Rhizobium rhizoryzae: one gene and its partner. The protein of the gene in region 1 interacts with the protein of each later gene in a pairwise test. Links are inferred from orthologs where the notes say so. Each region holds a gene or a part of one and is shown in the gene's direction. Other genes may lie near its edges.

Evidence for each region. The genes of interacting proteins can lie anywhere in the genome.
Region 2: the proteins of G6N80_RS12015 (region 1) and G6N80_RS18195 interact in binary tests that used the Escherichia coli proteins (3 or more experiments, as listed by UniProt). The link is inferred for Rhizobium rhizoryzae from one-to-one orthologs.

What each region holds. Positions count from the first base shown.
Region 1 is NZ_CP049250.1:1,230,876-1,235,500, forward strand. The notes cover bases 1,250-4,101. They hold G6N80_RS12015 (P-II family nitrogen regulator), read left to right. Parts: upstream 1,250-2,426; coding sequence 2,427-2,777; downstream 2,778-4,101. Other genes in these bases: tesB (acyl-CoA thioesterase II), read left to right, coding at 1,330-2,214; G6N80_RS12020 (ammonium transporter), read left to right, coding at 2,807-4,101. In the rest of the region: G6N80_RS12000 (Trm112 family protein), read left to right, coding at 1-13; G6N80_RS12005 (ubiquinone biosynthesis hydroxylase), read right to left, coding at 29-1,243; more of G6N80_RS12020, read left to right, coding at 4,102-4,231; G6N80_RS12025 (FtsK/SpoIIIE family DNA translocase), read left to right, coding at 4,502-4,625. UniProt on the Escherichia coli protein: Involved in the regulation of nitrogen metabolism. Regulates the activity of its targets by protein-protein interaction in response to the nitrogen status of the cell.
Region 2 is NZ_CP049250.1:2,563,489-2,568,260, forward strand. What follows is about bases 741-3,739. They hold G6N80_RS18195 (two-component system sensor histidine kinase NtrB), read left to right. Parts: upstream 741-1,689; coding sequence 1,690-2,790; downstream 2,791-3,739. Other genes in these bases: dusB (tRNA dihydrouridine synthase DusB), read left to right, coding at 741-1,693; ntrC (nitrogen regulation protein NR(I)), read left to right, coding at 2,823-3,739. In the rest of the region: G6N80_RS18185 (bifunctional 2-C-methyl-D-erythritol 4-phosphate cytidylyltransferase/2-C-methyl-D-erythritol 2,4-cyclodiphosphate synthase), read right to left, coding at 1-509; more of dusB, read left to right, coding at 695-740; more of ntrC, read left to right, coding at 3,740-4,274; G6N80_RS18205 (sensor histidine kinase NtrY-like), read left to right, coding at 4,447-4,772.

The sequences.
Region 1 (4,625 bases):
CCTCGAAGACTGAAATGGTTCGTGGGATTCAGATTGTTTCGCCCATCAGAAGGCGGGGGCTGTTTTTAGCCTTGGTGCCGGCCGCTTCCCCGATGAAATAGGACTTCAGCTTCGGCAACCGCTCGACGACGCCCAGACCGAAATCGCGGGCAATGCGGATCGGCGCAATGTCGTTGGAGAACAGGCGGTTCAGCACATCGGTCGTCACGCCCATACGGAACGTATCGAAACGACGCCACGACTGGTAGCGCTCCAGGATATGCACCGCGCCGATGTCGAGGCCCAGGCGGTCCGCCTCGACGATCGTTTCTGCAAGAGCGGCCACATCCTTGAACCCAAGGTTCAGGCCCTGTCCGGAAATCGGGTGAATGCCATGGGCTGCGTCCCCTGCCAATGCAAGGCGGGGCGCGACGAAGGCGCGCGACAGGGTGAGGCCGAGCGGGAAAGCCTTGCGTCCGCCCACCACCGTGATTGCTCCCAGCTTGTGGCCGAAGCGGCGCTGCAGTTCTTCTTCGAAAATCAGGTCGTCGGAGGCAACGAGGCGGTCGGCGTCGCCCGTGCGCTCGGTCCACACCAGCGAGGAGCGATTGCCGGTGAGCGGCAGAATGGCGAAGGGGCCGGAGGGCAGGAAATGTTCTTCTGCGCAGCCGTTATGCGGGCGCTCATGCTCGACAGTGGTCACGATGCCGGATTGGCCGTAATCCCATCGAACGGTCTTGATGTCCGCCATGTCGCGCAGCTTGGAGCGTACGCCATCGCAGGCCACGACCAGCTTGGTTTCCAGAACCTCGCCATTGGAAAGCGTCAGGTTTGCGGAATGCGGACCCGCAGCAAAGCCCGTGGCCGACACACCGTGACGGATGGTGATGCCGAGCCGTTCACAGGCGCCGCGAAGGGCGCGGACCATTTCGACGTTGGGAACCATATGGGCAAAGGGTCGGCCTTCTTCCACTTCGCCATCGAAGGTCAGGAAGACCGGACGAACGGGATCGGACGTGCGCGAATCGGTGACGATCATGCTGGTGATGGGTTGCGAGTGGGGAAGAATTTCATCCCATACGCCCAGCACTTCCAGCATGCGGGTTGCAGCGGCAATGATGGCAGAGGCGCGCTCGTCCTTCTGCCACACGCTTTCCGGCGCGGCCTCGATCACTTCGACGCTGAGATGCGGCGCCGCCTGCTTCGTGGCCACAGCAACCGAGAGGCCAACATATCCGCCGCCAACAATCAGCATATCCAGCATGGGTTCGCTCCTGCCGCACTTGAGAATGGTCTGATGGGTATATAGATCATCGAACACGCGCTTCCTACCGCTGGAGACAGTTAAAAATGCCGCAGGCAAACGAACATCTATCCCCAATCGATCAGTTGATCGAAACACTGGACCTTGAGCGGCTGGAGGAAAACCTGTTTCGGGGCGAGAGCCCGCAGATCGGCTGGCAGCGTGTCTTTGGCGGGCAGGTCATTGCCCAGGCCCTGATGGCGGCGCAGCGTACCGTCACTGCCGACAGACTGGTTCATTCGCTGCACGGTTATTTTCTGCTGCCGGGCGATCCCAAGGTGCCGATCGTCTATCAGGTCGAGCGCTTGCGCGACGGCGGCAGCTTCACCACGCGGCGCGTTACCGGCATCCAGCACGGCAAGGCCATATTCGCGATGTCTGCGTCCTTCCAGCTGGAAGAACCCGGCTACGAGCATCAGGCAACCATTCCGGACGTGAAGCAGCCAGAGCAGTTGATGTCTGAAGATGAGTTCCAGAAGATGTTCCTGGCGCATGCGCCGGAGCCTGTGAAAAAATACTGGGGCCGCAAGCGTCCGGTGGAGATCCGTCCCGTTTCGTTGGTGCATTATGTGTCGCAGGAAAAGCTGAAGCCCGAGCAGCACATCTGGGTGCGGGCGACGGGAGAAGTGCCAGATGACCGGCATTATCAGGCGGCAGTTCTTGCCTATCTCTCGGATATGACATTGCTCGATACTTCGCTCTATCCGCATGGAAGAACCATTTTCGATCCGTCCATCCAGGCGGCCAGCCTCGACCATGCCATGTGGTTCCACCGACCCTCGAAGCTCGATGACTGGCTGTTGTACACGCAGGATAGCCCCAGTTCATCCGGGGCGCGTGGCATGACGCGAGGGCAGTTGTTTACCCGTTCCGGTGAGCTGATTGCCTCGGTCGCGCAGGAAGGTCTGATTCGGAAACGAGCAACTGAATAAATTTCATGCAAAGCTGAAAATTTGCCTATTAAATGAGCGCCTATTTGGCGCTCATTTGCATTTTGCTGCCTCGAAAACGATCTTATCTTTATAATTCAATAACTTATTTTTGTGGCGAGAATCTGGCACGGCCCTTGAATGTAATAGGTCAGTCGCTGCTCACGCTTCAGCCAGCGGCCAGGAGAGTTCGGCTGCTCGCCGATTAACAAAGGATGGGAAACCACATGAAAATCGTGATGGCCATTATCAAGCCATTCAAGCTGGATGAGGTGCGCGAAGCGCTCACGGCTGTCGGCATCCAGGGCCTGACCGTAACCGAGGTGAAGGGTTACGGGCGCCAGAAGGGACATACCGAAATCTATCGTGGCACCGAATATGCCGTCAGCTTCCTGCCAAAGCTGAAAGTCGAGATCGCGGTCGCGTCCGATGTCGTCGACAAGGCGGTGGAAGCCATCGCATCGGCCGCCAAGACGGGCCAGATCGGTGACGGCAAGATCTTTGTTTACTCGATCGAGCAGGCCGTGCGCATCCGTACCGGCGAAACCAATACAGAAGCGCTTTAAGCACGGCTGATCCAGGGGAGTTTTTATACATGTCGTTCCACACGTTCCAAACCACGCTCATGCGCCTCGGGGCTGCGTCGGCTGCGCTTCTCGCGCCGGTCGTTGCGCTTGCCCAGGATGCGGCACCGGCCGCTGCCGCCGCTGCGGCACCTGCCATGACGGTCAACAAGGGTGATACCACCTGGATGCTGGTGTCGGCCCTGCTGGTCCTGTTGATGATCGTGCCGGGTCTCGGTCTGTTTTATGGCGGTCTTGTTCGTGCAAAGAACATGCTGTCGGTTCTCATGCAGGTGACGACGATCACGGCACTCGCCATGATCATCTGGGTCATCTACGGCTATTCGCTCGTCTTCACCAATGGTGGCGGCCTCAACTCTTTCGTTGGCGGCTTCTCCAAGATGTTCCTCAAGGGCGTTGATGTCACCACGATGGCGGAAAGCTTCACCAAGGGTGTCGCTATTCCGGAACTGGTGTTCGTCTGCTTCCAGATGACGTTTGCGGCCATCACGCCAGCTCTGATCGTCGGCGCCTTTGCAGAGCGTATCAAGTTCTCCGCCGTCATCCTGTTCACGGCTCTGTGGTTGACCTTCATCTACTTCCCGATCGCCCACATGGTGTGGTTCTGGGGTGGTCCGAGCGCCTACACGGACCCGACCGGCCTGATCTATGGCTTCGGTGCCATCGACTTCGCGGGCGGCACCGTCGTTCACATCAATGCCGGTATTGCAGGTCTCGTCGGCTGCATCATGATCGGCAAGCGTATCGGCTACGGCAAGGACATGATGGCTCCGCACTCGATGACCATGACGCTGATCGGCGCTGGTCTTCTGTGGGTTGGCTGGTTCGGCTTCAATGCCGGTTCGAACCTCGAATCCAACGCCTACGCGGCGCTTGCCATGATCAATACCTTCGTCGCGACAGCGGCAGCTCTTCTCTCCTGGTCGCTGGTTGAAGCCATGACCCGCGGCAAAGCTTCCATGCTCGGTGCTGTTTCCGGTGCGGTTGCCGGTCTCGTCGTCATCACGCCTGCTGCCGGTTTCGTTGGTCCGATGGGCGCCATCGTCATGGGTCTCGCCGTTTCGCCGATCTGCTACTTCTTCTGCTCGACGGTGAAGAACAAGTTCGGTTACGACGACACGGCTGACGTGTTCGGCATCCACGGTGTCGGCGGCATCATCGGCGCGCTGCTCACCGGCGTCTTCGTCAACCCGGCTCTCGGCGGCGCAGGCATTGTGGATTACTCCACGGCTGACTTCGCAGCCACTTACGCAGGCACGGCAACGCAGGTGTTCGCTCAGTTGAAGGGTGTTCTGGTAACGCTTCTCTGGACGGGTATCGGTTCGGCGATCCTGTACAAGATCGTCGACGTCGTCATCGGCCTGCGTGTTCCGGTCGAAGCAGAGCGCGAAGGTCTCGATCTCGCCTCGCATGGCGAAGCCGCCTATCACTCCTGATCCCAGAGCATCGGGCGAAACATTTCCAAGCATTGCACCGGCGGTTTTGCCGCCGGTTCTCCACCTCCTTCCATGGCGGTTTACCGCTCACCTTGCCCGACCTTCCAAGGCCGGGCTTTTTTATTGGTGGTGAATGTTCGACTTCCAGGTTTGGTTAAAGTCCCGTTAACCAAACGGGGCTACCCTTCCCACTCAGGGCCGCTTTGCGCGTGAATTCCGCCACGTGCCAGGTTTCCCACTCTCTTCAACGGGATGTTCGGGCAAAAAACGATGAGCAGAAGCAGTTCAGCAGCTATGGCGCACCATTCAACACGCCATGCGCTCGTCGCGTTTTTCGTAAGGCAGATTCTGGCCCTTTGCGGTTTTGTGATCTTCATCCTGCTGGCGCTGGCGG
Region 2 (4,772 bases), 1.3 Mb from region 1 along the record:
GGCGTTTGCGCGCCATAGAGGTTTGCGCGGGGCACCGTCTCCTCAACGACGCCTGATGCATCTGCCCGCTTCAATGTGTCGGTCACCGCCATTGCGGGAAGAACGCCGGCTGCGCCCTCTGCAAGAATGTCTGCGATGGAATCGAGCAACTGATGCTCGACAAAGGGACGGGCCGCGTCGTGAATCATGACATGTGTGACGCCTGATCCCTTCAATGCATTCAAGCCGGCCAAGACGGACATCTGACGTGTCGCGCCGCCCATCACCGAGTGTATGCGGTTCGCATTGCTGAGGTCATCAATTGCTGTTGCGAACAGGTCAGTATCATCTGGATGAATGACGGTAATAATCGAGACGACCTGATGAGTTGGCTGCCACGTAAGAAATGCATTCAACGTGTGCTGAATGACGGGCAGCCCACCGATGGGCCGGTACTGCTTGGGCCCTTGCTCAGGTGCACCGGCACGCTCGCCACGGCCTGCTGCCACAATAACAACGCCAATCCTCATATTTGCCGCCCATCATACATTGATTTTAAGTTCATCCTCTGATTGACAGCGCAGAACTACAGCTTCAAATCCCGGTTTTCCAGCCTCGCGCCCATAAATGACGCATTCGCGAAAACGCTCTTGGCAAAACCTAAATCAATGAATAAAAATAGGGCAGAAATTTCCGATGCCCGAAAGATCATCAATTGAGTCCATTCAATCCTGCAGCGCCATTCTTCATCGGACCGGTCGAGATCCGGAACCGGATCGTGCTTGCTCCGATGTCGGGCGTGACGGATCTTCCGTACAGGCAACTTGCCTGGCGCTATGGCGCAGGGCTGGTGGTGACGGAAATGGTCGCGAGCCGGGAACTCGTCCATAACAAGGGTGAATCCTGGGAGAGGCTGAAAAGTACCGGCATTCGCCCACATATGGTGCAGCTGGCAGGCCGCGAGGCACACTGGATGGCCGAAGCCGCCCGGATTGTCGAGGGCGAGGGTGCTGACATCATCGATATCAATATGGGCTGTCCTGCAAAGAAGGTGACCGGTGGATATTCCGGTTCTGCCCTCATGCGGGATCCTGACCATGCACTGAGCCTCGTGGAAGCTGTGGTTCGTGCTGTTCGCGTGCCCGTCACAGTCAAGATGCGGTTGGGCTGGGATGACAATTCGCTCAACGCGCCCCTGATCGCAAAGCGAGCGCAGGACGCCGGGGTTGCAATGATTACCGTGCACGGGCGGACACGGATGCAGTTTTACGAAGGTCGTGCGGACTGGTCCGCCATTCACGCGGTTCGGGACGTTCTATCCATTCCGCTTGTGGCCAATGGCGATGTCGAGACAGCAGACGACGTGCAGAACATCGTTGCAGCATCCGGTGCGGATGCTGTCATGACTGGCCGAGGCACGCAGGGTCGTCCGTGGCATGCAGGCGTACTGGCTGGTGCTCGGGAACCTGATGTCCGCGAAAAGGCGTCGGTTGCCTGCGAACACTACGAAATGATGCTTGCGTTCTATGGGCGGGAGGCCGGTCTGCGCCATGCCCGCAAACATGTCGGCTGGTATCTCGATCGCAACACGATCGGCGTCCCGGCGGAGCTGAAAGCGAGCCTGATGACAGAGCGGGATCCCGAGCGGGTTCTCAAGGTATTGGAAGATATGATGATCAAAGGCGCGGTTCCTGCGCGTAGGGAGGCCGCATGAGCCCGCAAGCAACAGACAAACTGGCCATGGCGGTTTTGAATTCCGTTCAGAACCCGGTGATCATGGTTGACCAGGAAGGGCAGATTGCGTTCGCAAACTGGGAGGCCGAAGCTTTTTTCGGTGCCAGCGCTACGCATCTCGCCAAGAACAAAATCTCGACCTTCATTCCTTTTGGCAGCCCGCTTCTGGCGTTGATCGATCAGGTGCGGGAGCGTCGTGCGCCGGTCAACGAATATCGTGTCGATCTCTCATCCCCGCGTCTTGGCCAGGAAAAGCTGGTGGACCTGTATGTCGCGCCTGTGGTGACGGATCCGGGCTGCGTTGTCATTGTGTTTCAGGAGAGAAGCATGGCGGACAAGATCGACCGTCAGCTGACCCACCGGGCAGCGGCACGGTCTGTGACCGGCCTTGCATCCATGCTCGCGCATGAGATCAAAAACCCGCTTTCGGGCATCCGTGGCGCCGCACAGCTGCTCGAAACATCGGTCGCAGACGAAGATCGTGCGCTGACCCGATTGATCTGTGATGAGACCGATCGGATCGTTTCGCTGGTCGATCGGATGGAAGTGTTTTCGGATGAACGTCCCGTAGACCGGGTTCCGCTCAACATTCACTCCGTACTCGATCACGTAAAGGCTGTGGCGAAGGCCGGCTTCGCGCGCGATATCAAGATCAGCGAAAACTATGATCCCTCGCTTCCATCGGTCTATGCAAACCGCGATCAACTGGTGCAGGTCTTTCTCAACCTCATCAAGAATGCGGCCGAAGCGATTGGGGACCAGCAGGATGGCGAGATCATGCTGACCACCGCTTATCGGCCCGGCATTCGCCTCTCCGTCGCCGGTACGCGGGAAAAGATCTCTCTGCCACTGGAGTTCTGCGTCATCGACAACGGACCGGGCGTGCCGAGTGATCTTCTGCCCCATCTGTTCGATCCATTCATTACCACGAAAACCAACGGCTCGGGCCTCGGCCTTGCGCTGGTCGCAAAGATCATCGGCGGCCACGGCGGCATCGTCGAATGCGACAGCCAGGCGCGCCGGACGGTTTTTCGCGTACTCATGCCCATGCACAAGGGAGATGACCTTCAGGCTTGAAGGTCGCTGCTGAACACGACAGGAAGTTTGAAATGACTGCTACCATCCTTGTCGCAGATGACGATGCGGCCATCCGGACCGTATTGAACCAGGCGCTGACGCGTGCCGGTTACGATGTACGTATCACCTCGAACGCGGCCACGCTGTGGCGCTGGATTTCAGCAGGCGAGGGTGATCTGGTCGTGACCGACGTCGTCATGCCGGATGAGAACGCTTTCGATCTGCTTCCGCGCATAAAGAAGTCACGCCCTGATCTGCCCGTTCTGGTCATGAGCGCGCAGAACACATTCATGACCGCTATCAAGGCATCGGAAAAGGGCGCCTACGACTATCTTCCGAAGCCGTTCGACCTGACCGAACTTATTGCCATCATCGGGCGGGCGCTTTCCGAGCCGAAGCGCAAGCCGGCCAAGCTGGATGACGACATGCAGGACGGCATGCCGCTGGTCGGCCGCTCGGCTGCGATGCAGGAAATCTACCGCGTTCTGGCCCGCCTCATGCAGACCGATCTGACGCTGATGATTACGGGCGAGTCCGGCACTGGCAAGGAACTGGTGGCACGGGCGCTGCATGATTACGGCAAGCGGCGCAATGGCCCCTTCGTTGCCATCAACATGGCGGCGATTCCGCGAGACCTGATCGAGTCTGAACTTTTCGGACATGAAAAGGGTGCGTTCACCGGCGCGCAGAACCGCTCGACAGGTCGCTTCGAGCAGGCTGAGGGCGGAACGCTTTTCCTGGACGAAATCGGCGACATGCCCATGGACGCCCAGACGCGCCTGCTGCGCGTTCTTCAGCAGGGGGAGTACACGACGGTGGGTGGCCGGACTCCGATCCGTACCGATGTCCGGATCGTGGCCGCAACCAACAAGGATCTGAAGCAGCTCATCAATCAGGGACTGTTCCGCGAGGATCTCTACTATCGCCTTAATGTGGTGCCGCTGCGCTTGCCGCCCTTGCGGGACCGCGCTGAAGACATTCCGGATCTCGTTCGTCACTTCATGCAGCAGGCTGAAAAGCAGGGCCTTGATGGCAAGCGATTCGACACGGAGGCGCTGGATCTGATGAAAGCCTATGCGTGGCCCGGAAACGTTCGCGAACTGGAGAACCTTGTTCGCCGGTTGATGGCGCTCTATCCACAGGAAGTCATTACGCGCGAGATTATCGATACGGAGCTCAGATCCGATGTTCCTGACAGTCCGATCGAGAAAATGGGTGCGCGACCGGATAACATGACGATTGCCCAGGCGGTCGAAGAAAACATGCGGACCTATTTCGCAAGCTTTGGCGAGGCATTACCGCCGCCGGGGCTTTACGACCGCGTTTTGACAGAAATGGAATATCCGCTCATTCTTGCCGCCCTCACGGCAACGAGAGGAAACCAGATCAAGGCAGCGGATCTGCTTGGGCTCAACCGCAACACTTTGCGGAAGAAGATCCGCGAATTGGGCGTTTCGGTCTACCGCAGCTCGCGGACCGTGTAGCCGTCCTTGCCCTTCGAGCTTGACATAGGATCAGGGCTCGTTGCATTTTCGCCACAATGCGTTGCTCAATAGCAACGCAGAAGAGATCGAGTCGCATCCCGGATGCGGTCGTTTTTGCGAAATGAGCGCGTTGGTCGCTGTTTGAGTGCAGGGACTGGGATTGGGGTTAAGCATGGCAGATGCGTTGTCAGCGGCCGCGGGTGAAGAGCCAGCGGCACTGGTGCAGGACCGGCGTGCATCCTTCGCATTGCCCGGGCTTCTGCTTGCAGGCGGCGCACTCATCTGCGCCGTTGCAACTCTTCTCGTGCTTCTCGGCGCTACGCCCATTGCACCGACGTCAAATGTCGTGATCACCTCGGCAGTTCTCAACACGCTTTTCGTGCTGGGGCTGATCTATCTGATCGCACGCGAAGTTTCACGCCTGGTCAAAGCGCGCAAGCGCGGCCGCGCCGCAGCGCGTCTACACGTCCGTATCGTTGTACTGTTTTCGATTGTGGC